One region of the Chromobacterium rhizoryzae genome, then DNA from elsewhere that is predicted to be linked to it. Evidence: riboswitches for the same ligand, from Rfam matches in the RefSeq annotation. Region 1 holds a riboswitch; the other holds the start of a gene.
What was found. Region 1 has a riboswitch for FMN ahead of JC616_RS11365 (class I SAM-dependent methyltransferase). Riboswitches for the same ligand answer to the same signal wherever they lie in the genome.
Positions count from the first base shown of each region.

Region 1 (4,919 bases):
TACATCAATAAGTAGCCGACTAAAGTATTTTTTCTACAGAAACAATGCTTTATGACGGCTTGTAGGGATGATGACGATTCTTGGCTAAAGAAGTATGGGGAAAAAGCGTAACAATGCGCGAAGCGGCGGGGCGGCGATATTTTGGCGCAGTGGGAAATATCAGCCAACGTGGCCGGCGCTCCCCCAAAACGCACCAAGGGCCTATAGAGAAAACTCTATAGGCCCTTGATTTTATTGGTGCCGGCGGCAGGAATCGAACTCGCGACCCCCTGATTACAAGTCAGGTGCTCTACCAACTGAGCTACACCGGCGAAGAGAGGCGTATTATGTCTTGCCTCAATGGCTTTGGCAAGCCGTCAGCGCGTCTTTTTCGGCGCCTTTTTATGCGCCTTCTTCACGCTTTTGCCTACCTTTTTGTTTTTGCTGATTTTTTTAGCGGGCGCCTTGGCCTGTGGCGCGCGCTTTGCGGTTTTGGCTGCGTGACGCGGCTTTTTGGCTGTCGATTTTTTGACGGTCGATTTTTTTGTTGCCGGCTTGGCCGCCGCCTTGCCGTGACGCGTCTGCTTGGCGCTAATGGCCTTGGCCTGACGCTTGCCCTGCTTCGCGGATTTCGCCTTGGCCTTGCCTTTGGCCTGGCGAGCAGGCTTGGCTTGCTCTTTGGCGCGCGCCGGTTCCGCCGCCTGAACGGCTTTGGCCGGCGCGGCCTTGCGCGCGGGCTTGCTCGCCGGCGCCATCTGCACGTCGCCGGGCAAAGGCATGTCTTCGGGTTCGGCCAGGCTGGCCGGGCTGATCAACGCCAGGCTCAAGGCCAGCGCAATGGTGTGCGTCGCGAATTTCATGATCGGGGGTCTAATGCTCTCTGGGATGAAACGGGCCGCGCTTTGCGCCGCCAAAACCCGCATACTAGCACGGGGTTTCCCGCGCCCTGGCGGAAATTGACGACGGCGTGCAAAGTCCAATCCGCCGCGCGGACTGATTTTTATTGCCGCAGTGCGCCATCGCCGCCTCACATATGCTATACCCACAGTGCAATGCCAATGTAATTGCCTTTGCGCTCGTTTGCGCCGCTCGCTTCCCTTTCCTGGCACGTAATGGAAACAGCATGCCCCAGCCCAAAATTTTGCTGGTGGACGACAGCGCCACCAATAGCCTGATGGTCCGCACCTTCGTTGAAGACCTGGGCTATCAATGCGATCTCGCCGGCAATGGCCGGGAGGCCGTCGCCATGTGTAAGACAGTCGGCTACGACTTGATCCTGATGGACATCATCATGCCGGTGATGAACGGACTGCAGGCCACGATGGAGCTGCGGACCCTGTTCGGAGAACACTGGGTGCCCATCATCTTCCTGACCGGCCTGAGCCAGCAGCAAGATCTGATCGAAGGCCTCAAGGCTGGCGGCGACGACTATCTGACCAAACCGGTCAGCCCGGACCTGCTGACTGCCAAGATCCAGGTATTTTTGCGCATCGCCCAAATGCAGCGGCAGATCAACCAGGACGCGGTGCGCCTGGAGCGCTACTTCCAGAACAATGAGCGCGAACAAAGCTACGCCTTGGAGCTGATCGAGCGGCTGAATCGGCAACAACTGGAACTGCCGGCCCATGTCTGGCGCCATTTGCGGCCGGCTTCCCAGTTCAACGGCGATCTGGTCTGCTATGCCCGCGCGGCAGATCGGGAATACCTGATGTTGGCCGATTGCACCGGACACGGCCTGACCGCGGCCATCAGCGCCATCCCGGCGGTGGAGTGCTTTTACGAGCTGGCTCAGGCGCAAGCGGCCTTGGGCGACATCGCGGCGGCCATCAACGACAAACTGCACCGCCTGCTGCCCTCCGGGCGCTTCGTCGCCGGCATCCTCATCGGAATCGACGCGGCCGCGCAGTCTGTGCAGGTCTGGAACGGCGGCATTCCCTGCGCGCTGATGTTTGATCCACAAGGGCGCAAGGTCAAGCAATTCCGTTCCGAGCACCCGCCCCTGGGCATTTTGGCGGCTAGACAGTTCGACCGTTCGCTGGAAACCAGCATGTTGAAGTCGGAGCATGCGCTGGTCGTCTGCTCGGACGGCATTACCGAGGCCCAGGCGGACAATGGCCAGATGTTTGGCCTGGACGGCGTGATCAAGGCGGTGGAAGCCGGCTGGCCCGGACGGATCGGCAATACCGTATTGCAGGCGCTGCAGCGCCACCGCCAGAACGAAGCCATCTTGGACGACGCGTCCTTGCTGGTGGTGCATTCGCCATCGGTCCCAAACCAGCCTGAGGCCGATATCGGCTGCGCCGTGCCAAACCGCTCCCGCTGGCACGACGCCTGAGCGCCGCGCCTAGTCCTCCACCTCTCTCACATAGCGCACCAGCGCCTGCAAAAGCTGGGAGAAACGATGCGCGGCCAGATTGCCGTCCGAGGGCGTGAGCCAGGTGCTGCTGATTTCCAGCTGAATGGCGGGCACGCCCAGCCGCGAAGCGAATTTGGCGATGGTCTGATGCTTGGACGCGGCGAAGTAGTTGTCGGAGACATTGAGCACGCCCTGCCCTCGCAAACGCTGCTCCAGCCGCTGTTGCAGCCAGGGCTTGCCCAGGAGCGAAGCCCCGTTCAAGGTGCCGAAATCCACGTCGTAAGGCCGGTAAGGATGGCTGCCGTGCAGGTCCAGCACCAGCAAGGGACGCTGATCGGCGATCAAAGCCGCCAGCTTGCGTTTGAAGGCGTTGTCGTCTTCGTAATTGGGGTCGGACGGCGAGGCGCGGGTGGTGTAGATCGCGGTGGCGCCGGCCAGTTGGTGCAGCATCGCCGCCAAGGCCGCGGTGCCGCCGCCGTCGGAGAAACGGTATTGCCCGTCGCGGAACGGGCTGGTGGCGTGCGGCGCGGTGACGATGATGGGACGCTTGCCCTCCAATACGGTAAACCACGGCTCGCCGTTTTGCGGCGGCCTGTCCTTGGCGGCGTCCGCCTCCTGCTGCAGCTTGATGGCCTCGACGATGTGGGCCGGTTCGATGACGGCCCGTTCCGGCGGGGTCTTGCCGACGGCGGGCGCCGTCGATAAGGCCAGAATCAGAATCCCCGCTACCCATCCGCTTCTCATCGCCTTCCTCCTGATTCTTGCCCGATCATTGCTGGACCGGGCATGCGCGGCTTGGTTCTAAGAACCTGTTTGCGATCTGCTACGCGTCGGCGATACAGCGTTGAAAACAGCCATGCCGTTTTTCAGCCGTTTTCGCCTTGCCGCGACTTGCGCGAGACTTTGAACAGGTTCGGGCCAGTCCGGCAAGGCCGCGCTAACGCGCCGGCTTTTGCGCGGAGAGCAGCAGCAGGGCCGGACGGCGCGCGTGCGGCCGCAAACCGTCCCGATGCGCCAGGGTCTGCGGGTCCGGCGCGGGCTCGCCCAGATGAAGCAGTTGGAAGCCGGCGTCCAGCAAGCCTTTCACATAGCTTTCCACCGTGCGGTGATGTTTGATCACGCCGTCGACGAACCAGCGGCTTGCGCGCGCATCTTGCTGAAAGTAGGCGTCCAGCGTCCAGTGCGATGGCTCGCCCGCCGCGTCCAGCGCCCAACCCTGAGGGCTGGCCGTGCAAATCGGGTGCTCCACCGTCAGCGCGAACACGCCGCCGGGCCGCAGCGCGGCGAACACGCGCGCCGCCGCCGCCGCGTAATCCTCCACATAGTGCAGGGCCAGCGAGGACACGGCCAGATCATAGGCGGCGGCCGGAGGCTGAAAATCCTCGATGCCCGCGCACCGATATTGGATGGCGGGATCCTGGGTGCGCGCCCGCGCCTGTTCCAGCATGCGTTCGGACAAATCCACCGCGGTGACGCTGGCCGCGCCCTCGCCGCGCGCCCAGCGGGCGAAATCGCCGAAACCGCATCCCAGGTCCAGGATGTCGATGCCGGCCAGCGGCGGCAGCGCGCCGCGCAAGGCGGGCTGCTCCAGCACGCCGTTCAGCCCGGTGTCGCTGTCGCGCAAGGCTTGGTATTGGGAGAAAAAGACTGGATGGTCGTAGATGTTTTGCTGCATGTGGAGGCTCCGTAAAAAATCTAAGAGCCTGTTCAAAGTCTCGCGAGCAAGAGCGAGACAAGGCGAAAACAGCAGAGAAAGCGGAATGTACATACGGTACATGAGCATTTCGAAGGTGTTTTCAACGCCGTATCGCTGAAGCGCAGCAGACATTGAGCAGGTTCTAAGGAAAGCGCCCCAGGGCGGCGCGCGGCCATGCCGACGCGCAAAAGCGCGCCGGGCTCTCACGGCCTGGCGCGCGTCTTCTCTCATCCGGACTCTCACCGTCGGCTTCGGCTTCTCACCGAATCTGCTGACCCGCGCATCGTGGAAACGGCTGCGCGGCGCTCGCGGGCTCGTCGCCGGCATTCGCCGCGACATACCGCCGGTGGGGAATTTCACCCCGCCCTGAAGACCGGCACAGCATAAAGGCGGCGCGGAAGTTGGACAAGCCCCGCCCCATCGCGCATAGTCTGCGCATTCCAATTGCAATGGAGCGAAGCATGACCCCGAAGCTGCCGATCTGGCTGTTTTTTTGTTTGAGCGCCGGCGCGGCCGTCGCCGCGCCCACCCCGGCCGCCAAGAACGAGATCAACCATCTATTAGACTATCTGGCCCAGTCCGGCTGCGAATTCAATCGCAACGGCAGTTGGTACGGCTCTAAAGAGGCCCGCGATCATCTGAACGACAAATACCAGTATCTGCTGAAAAAAGACTGGGTCAGCAACGCGGAAAGCTTCATCGAGCGCGCGGCCACCCAGAGCAGCATCAGCGGCAAGGCCTATCAGGTGCGTTGCGGCTCGGCGCAACCGGTGGCCAGCGCCGGCTGGCTGAAAGCGGAGCTGGGCCGCTACCGCCAGCGCAAATAAGCCGTTCCGCCGGCGTCCGGCCGGCAATCCAGGCCTGCCGGACCGCCACGCAGCTGTTATA
Region 1 is NZ_CP066126.1:2,514,877-2,519,795, reverse strand. Features, by position in the region: tRNA gene JC616_RS11385 (tRNA-Thr) at 236-311, opposite strand; gene JC616_RS11380 (hypothetical protein) at 357-839, opposite strand; gene JC616_RS11375 (SpoIIE family protein phosphatase) at 1,103-2,314, shown strand; gene JC616_RS11370 (N-formylglutamate amidohydrolase) at 2,324-3,079, opposite strand; gene JC616_RS11365 (class I SAM-dependent methyltransferase) at 3,273-4,010, opposite strand; FMN riboswitch at 4,247-4,409, opposite strand; gene JC616_RS11360 (YfeK family protein) at 4,493-4,858, shown strand.

Region 2 (4,919 bases), 2.0 Mb from region 1:
CTATCGGCGTTTGCGCAGTGGAAGGCGACTTCCTGCGCGGCGAGGCGGTGGCCTGCGTCGATCAGGAAGGCAAGGAAGTGGCGCGCGGCCTGGTCAACTACAGCTCCAGCGAAGCGCGCACCATCATGCAAAAACCCACCCGCGAGATCGAGGCCGCGCTCGGCTACATGATCGAACCGGAACTGATCCATCGCGACAATATGGTCGCGCTGTGACGGAGGCGGAGGCGCCGCGGCGCCTTCGCTCCGCTTCCCTTTTTACCCTCCCATTCTTTGAACTTAAGGATTCACGCGTATGAAAAAGCTGGCCCTTTCGGCGCTTCTGGCTCTGACTTGGGGCTCGGCAATGGCCGAGGACGTACTCCATATCTACAACTGGAACAACGCCTTGTCCGCAGACACCGCCAAGCGTTTCGAACAATCGTGCAAATGCAGGCTAGTGCAGGACTATTACGGGGACAACGAGGAAATGCTGGCCAAGCTGGCCGCCGGCGCCAAAGGCTACGACATGGTGTTTCCCACCGCCTTCGCCGTCAGCACGCTGATCAAGCAGGGCAAGACCCAGCCGCTGAACAAGGCGCTGCTGCCCAACTGGAAAAACCTCAATGCCGGCTATCTGAACTTGAACGCGCCGTTCGACGCCGGCAACAAGGTGGCCGCGCCCACCGTGGTGTCGCTGACCTTGCTAGGCTACAACGAAACCCAGTTGCAAAAAGCCGGCGTGCTGCCGCAGGCCAACAGCTGGGCGCTGATCTTCGATCCGGCGGTGCTGACCAAGATCAAGGGCAGGGTCACCGTGCTGGATTCTCAGCGCGAACTGATGTCCGCCGCCCTGCTCTATCTGGGCAAGGACGCCAACTCCGTCCAGCCAGCAGACTGGAAGGCCGCGGCCGACGTGATCCGCAAAGCCAAGCCCTATTGGGCCGCCTTCAACAACCAGAGCTATATCAAAGAGCTGACCGTCGGCAATATCTGGGTGGCACACGGCTATTCCAACGATCTGTTCCAGGCGCAGCAGGACGCGCAGCACGCCAAACGCCCGTTCAAGCTGGCTTACCAGCCGCAGAAAGAAGGCAATATCCTGGCGGTGGATAATATGGTGGTGTTGAAGGACGCCCCGCGTCCGGACCTGGCGCACCGCTTCATCAATTTCATGCTGGACGGCAAGAACGCCGCCGAGATTTCCAACCAGATCGGCGCAACCAATCCGGTCAAGGCGGCCGAGGCCTTCTTCAAACCGCAGATCAAGGCCAATCCGGTGATCATGCTGGAGCCGGCCAAGGGCAAATACGTGGCGCTGAAAGATCTGGACGTGAAATCCCGTCGCGATCTGAACCGCTTGTGGTCGCAAATCAAAATCGGCCGCTGAGCCGCGCCGCGCTTCAAAGAAAAATCCCGGTCATGGACCGGGATTTTTTCATTCGTCGGAGGCCTGCTCGCCTTTGCGCATCTCCACCGCCTTCATGATCACATAGGCCAGCATCGCGCACAGGAAGAACAACAACATCACCCAGGCAATCGAGCGCAGGGTGTCGATGAAGGTATTGAACAGCTCCAGCAACCAGCGTTCGCCGGTCAGCTCCATCACCGTGCTGCCCTTGCCCGCCGCCGGCGGCAGATACTTCTCCAGCGCCCACTGCCGCACGCCGCCGGACACGCCGGTGACCACGATGGCGAAGAAAATGTACTTGCGCCAGGCATCGGTCAAATCCCGTCCCAGGACTCGCGCCAGAATCTTGTTGACCGCCGGATCGAAAAAGCGCGCGGTGAAAATCGAAGTGGCGATCGCCACCGCCAAGGTCAGGCCGAACAAAGCGTAGAACATAATCATCCCCCGCCGCAGCGGAATGCGTGAAAGCAGGCATTGTACGCCCGCGCGGCGGCGGCGGCGATCAAGGGATGGCCATGCTGCTGCGCGCAAGCGACAGCGCCGGCCGGCGCGTCAATCCCGCAACGGCAGCCCAAAGTGCTGATAGGCCAGCGCCGTCGCCATCCGGCCGCGCGGAGTGCGCTGCAGATAGCCTTGCTGAATCAGGAAGGGCTCGATCACGTCTTCTATGGTGTCGGTGGATTCGCCGATGGCGGCCGCGACGTTGTCCAGCCCCACCGGCCCGCCGGAGAACTTCTCCAGAATGGCTTGCAGCAGTTTGCGGTCCATGACGTCCAGGCCGGCCGGGTCCACGTCCAGCATCGCCAGCGCGGCGTCCGCCACCTGGGCGCTGACCACCCCGTCGGCCCGGACCTCGGCGTAATCCCGCACCCGGCGCAGCAACCGGTTGGCGATGCGCGGCGTACCGCGGCTGCGGCGCGCCACTTCGAACGCGCCGTCGTCGGCCAGCTTGACGTTCAACAAGCCGGCGGAACGGCTGACGATGCGGGTCAGTTCCTCCGCGTTGTAGAACTCTAGCCGCGCGACGATGCCGAAACGGTCGCGCAGCGGATTGGTCAGCATGCCGGCGCGGGTGGTGGCCCCCACCAGGGTGAACGGCGGCAGATCGATCTTGACCGAACGCGCCGCCGGCCCCTCGCCTATCATGATGTCGATCTGATAATCCTCCAGCGCCGGATAGAGGATTTCCTCCACCACCGGGCTCAGCCGGTGGATCTCGTCGATGAACAGCACATCGTGCGGTTCCAGATTGGTCAGCAAGGCGGCCAGATCGCCCGCCCGCTCCAGCACCGGCCCCGAGGTCTGGCGCAGATTCACCCCCATTTCGCGGGCGACGATGTGCGCCAGCGTGGTCTTGCCCAGGCCGGGCGGGCCGAACAGCAGCACGTGGTCCAGCGCTTCGCTGCGGCGCTTGGCCGCTTCGATGAAGATTTCCAGCTGTTCGCGCGCCTTCTTCTGGCCGACGTACTCGTCCAGCTGCTTTGGCCGCAAGGCGCGCTCCAGCGCCTCCTCCTGGCTGGACAGGCTTTGCTGGGTGACGATGCGCGGCTCGGGCGCGCCGCCGTACAGGTTGTCGGTTTCAATCATGGTGTCAGCCGCCGGCCAAAAAAACGAATGCCCAATCTTACCACCGCGCTATAATCGCCGCTGGCCCGCCCATCATCGCGGGCCAACGCAACGTCTTCAGGGCGGGGTGCAATTCCCCACCGGCGGTATGATCGCAAGATCGAGCCCGCGAGCGCTTCCGCTTCCCGGCGGAAGGTCAGCAGATCTGGTGACAGGCCAGAGCCGACGGTAATAGTCCGGATGAGAGAAGACGACATGGCCGCCTGCCGCGCTACGCGCGGCCGCGGCGTGTTCGCTGCGCGCTGGTGCGCGCGGGTTGGCTTGCGCCGGCCCTTTTCACGCCCTGGAACCTGTTTCTCAAACGACCCGAGGACCGTTTCCATGAGTATCGCCACACACCCCGACATCTTGTCCCAACGCGTAGAAGCGGCGCTGAACGCCTTGCGCCGCGGTCTGCCGGTCATTGTTCCCGATGATCACGACCGCGAGAACGAGGCCGACCTGATCCTGGCCGCCGACGCGCTGAGCGAGGCCGAAATGGCGCGTCTGATCCGCGATTGCAGCGGCATCGTCTGCCTGTGCCTGACCGCCGAGCACGCCGCCCGGCTGCAATTGCCGCCGATGACGCAACGCAACGGCAGCCGCTACGGCACCGCCTTCACCGTCAGCATAGAAGCCGCCCAGGGCGTGTCCACCGGCGTGTCCGCCGCCGACCGGGTGCGCACCATCCAGGCCGCCGTCCACCGGCAAGCGCAGGCGGACGACGTGGTCAGCCCCGGCCATGTCTTCCCGCTGGTGGCCGCCGCCGGCGGCGTGCTGAGCCGCCGAGGCCATACCGAGGCCGCGGTGGAACTGGCGCGCCTGGCCGGCTTCCAGCCCGCCGGCGTGCTCTGCGAGCTGATGAACCCCGACGGCAGCATGATGCGCGGCGCGCAAATCGCGGACTACGCTCAAACGCACGCGCTGCCCGTTCTGAGCGTGGCCGAACTGGCTGAATGGATTTCCCGCCAGAACTTAGCCGCCGCTCCGCTGTCTGCTTGATCTTTGCCCTTAGCCGCGGGCCTGCGCCCGCGGCGTCGACGCCGACCCCATCATGCTTCGTTTCGTTTCATTCCGCAGCCTGTTGCTGGCCAGCTTTCTGATCGTCGCCGTCGTGCCCTCGGCCGTGCTGATCCAGCTGCGCAACGAGCTGGGACACGCCGCCTCCACGCTGCGCTCGCATCAGGAGCAAGCCAAGGAATGGCTGGACGCCAACCGCGTGTCGCGCGAGCAATCCATTCAATTCGAACGCGCCACCCGCCAGGCTCAAATCCTGAAAGACCGCGCGCTGGCCAAAACCGCCGCCGGCGCCTGGCAGGAGATCGAGCTGGCGCAACGCAAATTGCAACGCGGCGACGACGACGAGTTGACGCTCAGCGCCCGGGCCATTCTGGCGATCCAGCCGCAACTCCAGGCCCTGCCGGCGCGCGCCGGCGCGCAACGCGACCGCTTGTTCCGCCAGCTGGACCTGCACCTGACCGCGCAAGGCCAATTGATCAACCGCCAACTGGAACAAAGCCAGCGCCAATGGCAGGACTCGATCACGGAAATGCGCCGCACCGCCGACCGCCTGGCCTGGCTGTCGCTGGCCTCCGCGCTGGCGCTGGCGCTGGCGATGACCTTGTTGATCAGCTGGCCGCTGCGCAAGCTGCAAGCCAAGATCGCGCGGATGAGCGACGGGGCGCGGCTGCAGGACTGGCGCCAGTCCGGCCCCGCCGACCTGCAGCGTCTGGCGCGCGAGCTGGCCCAGCTAGACCGCCGGTTGGCGGCGCTGGAAGAACAGAAAGGCCGTTTCTTCCGCCAAGCGTCCCATGAGCTGAAAACGCCGCTGGCCGCCATCCACGAAGCCGCCGCGCTGCTGCGCGAAGAAGTGATAGGACAGCTGTCCGCGCAGCAGCAGGAGATCGTCGCCATCCTGCAGAACA
Region 2 is NZ_CP066126.1:535,747-540,665, reverse strand. Features, by position in the region: gene proB (glutamate 5-kinase) at 1-215, shown strand, start outside; gene JC616_RS02435 (ABC transporter substrate-binding protein) at 295-1,368, shown strand; gene JC616_RS02430 (hypothetical protein) at 1,417-1,824, opposite strand; gene ruvB (Holliday junction branch migration DNA helicase RuvB) at 1,942-2,976, opposite strand; FMN riboswitch at 3,065-3,211, shown strand; gene ribB (3,4-dihydroxy-2-butanone-4-phosphate synthase) at 3,337-3,996, shown strand; gene JC616_RS02415 (ATP-binding protein) at 4,049-4,919, shown strand, end outside.
Region 2: linked by a shared signal. The riboswitch ahead of ribB (3,4-dihydroxy-2-butanone-4-phosphate synthase) and the one ahead of JC616_RS11365 (class I SAM-dependent methyltransferase) in region 1 are both predicted to bind FMN.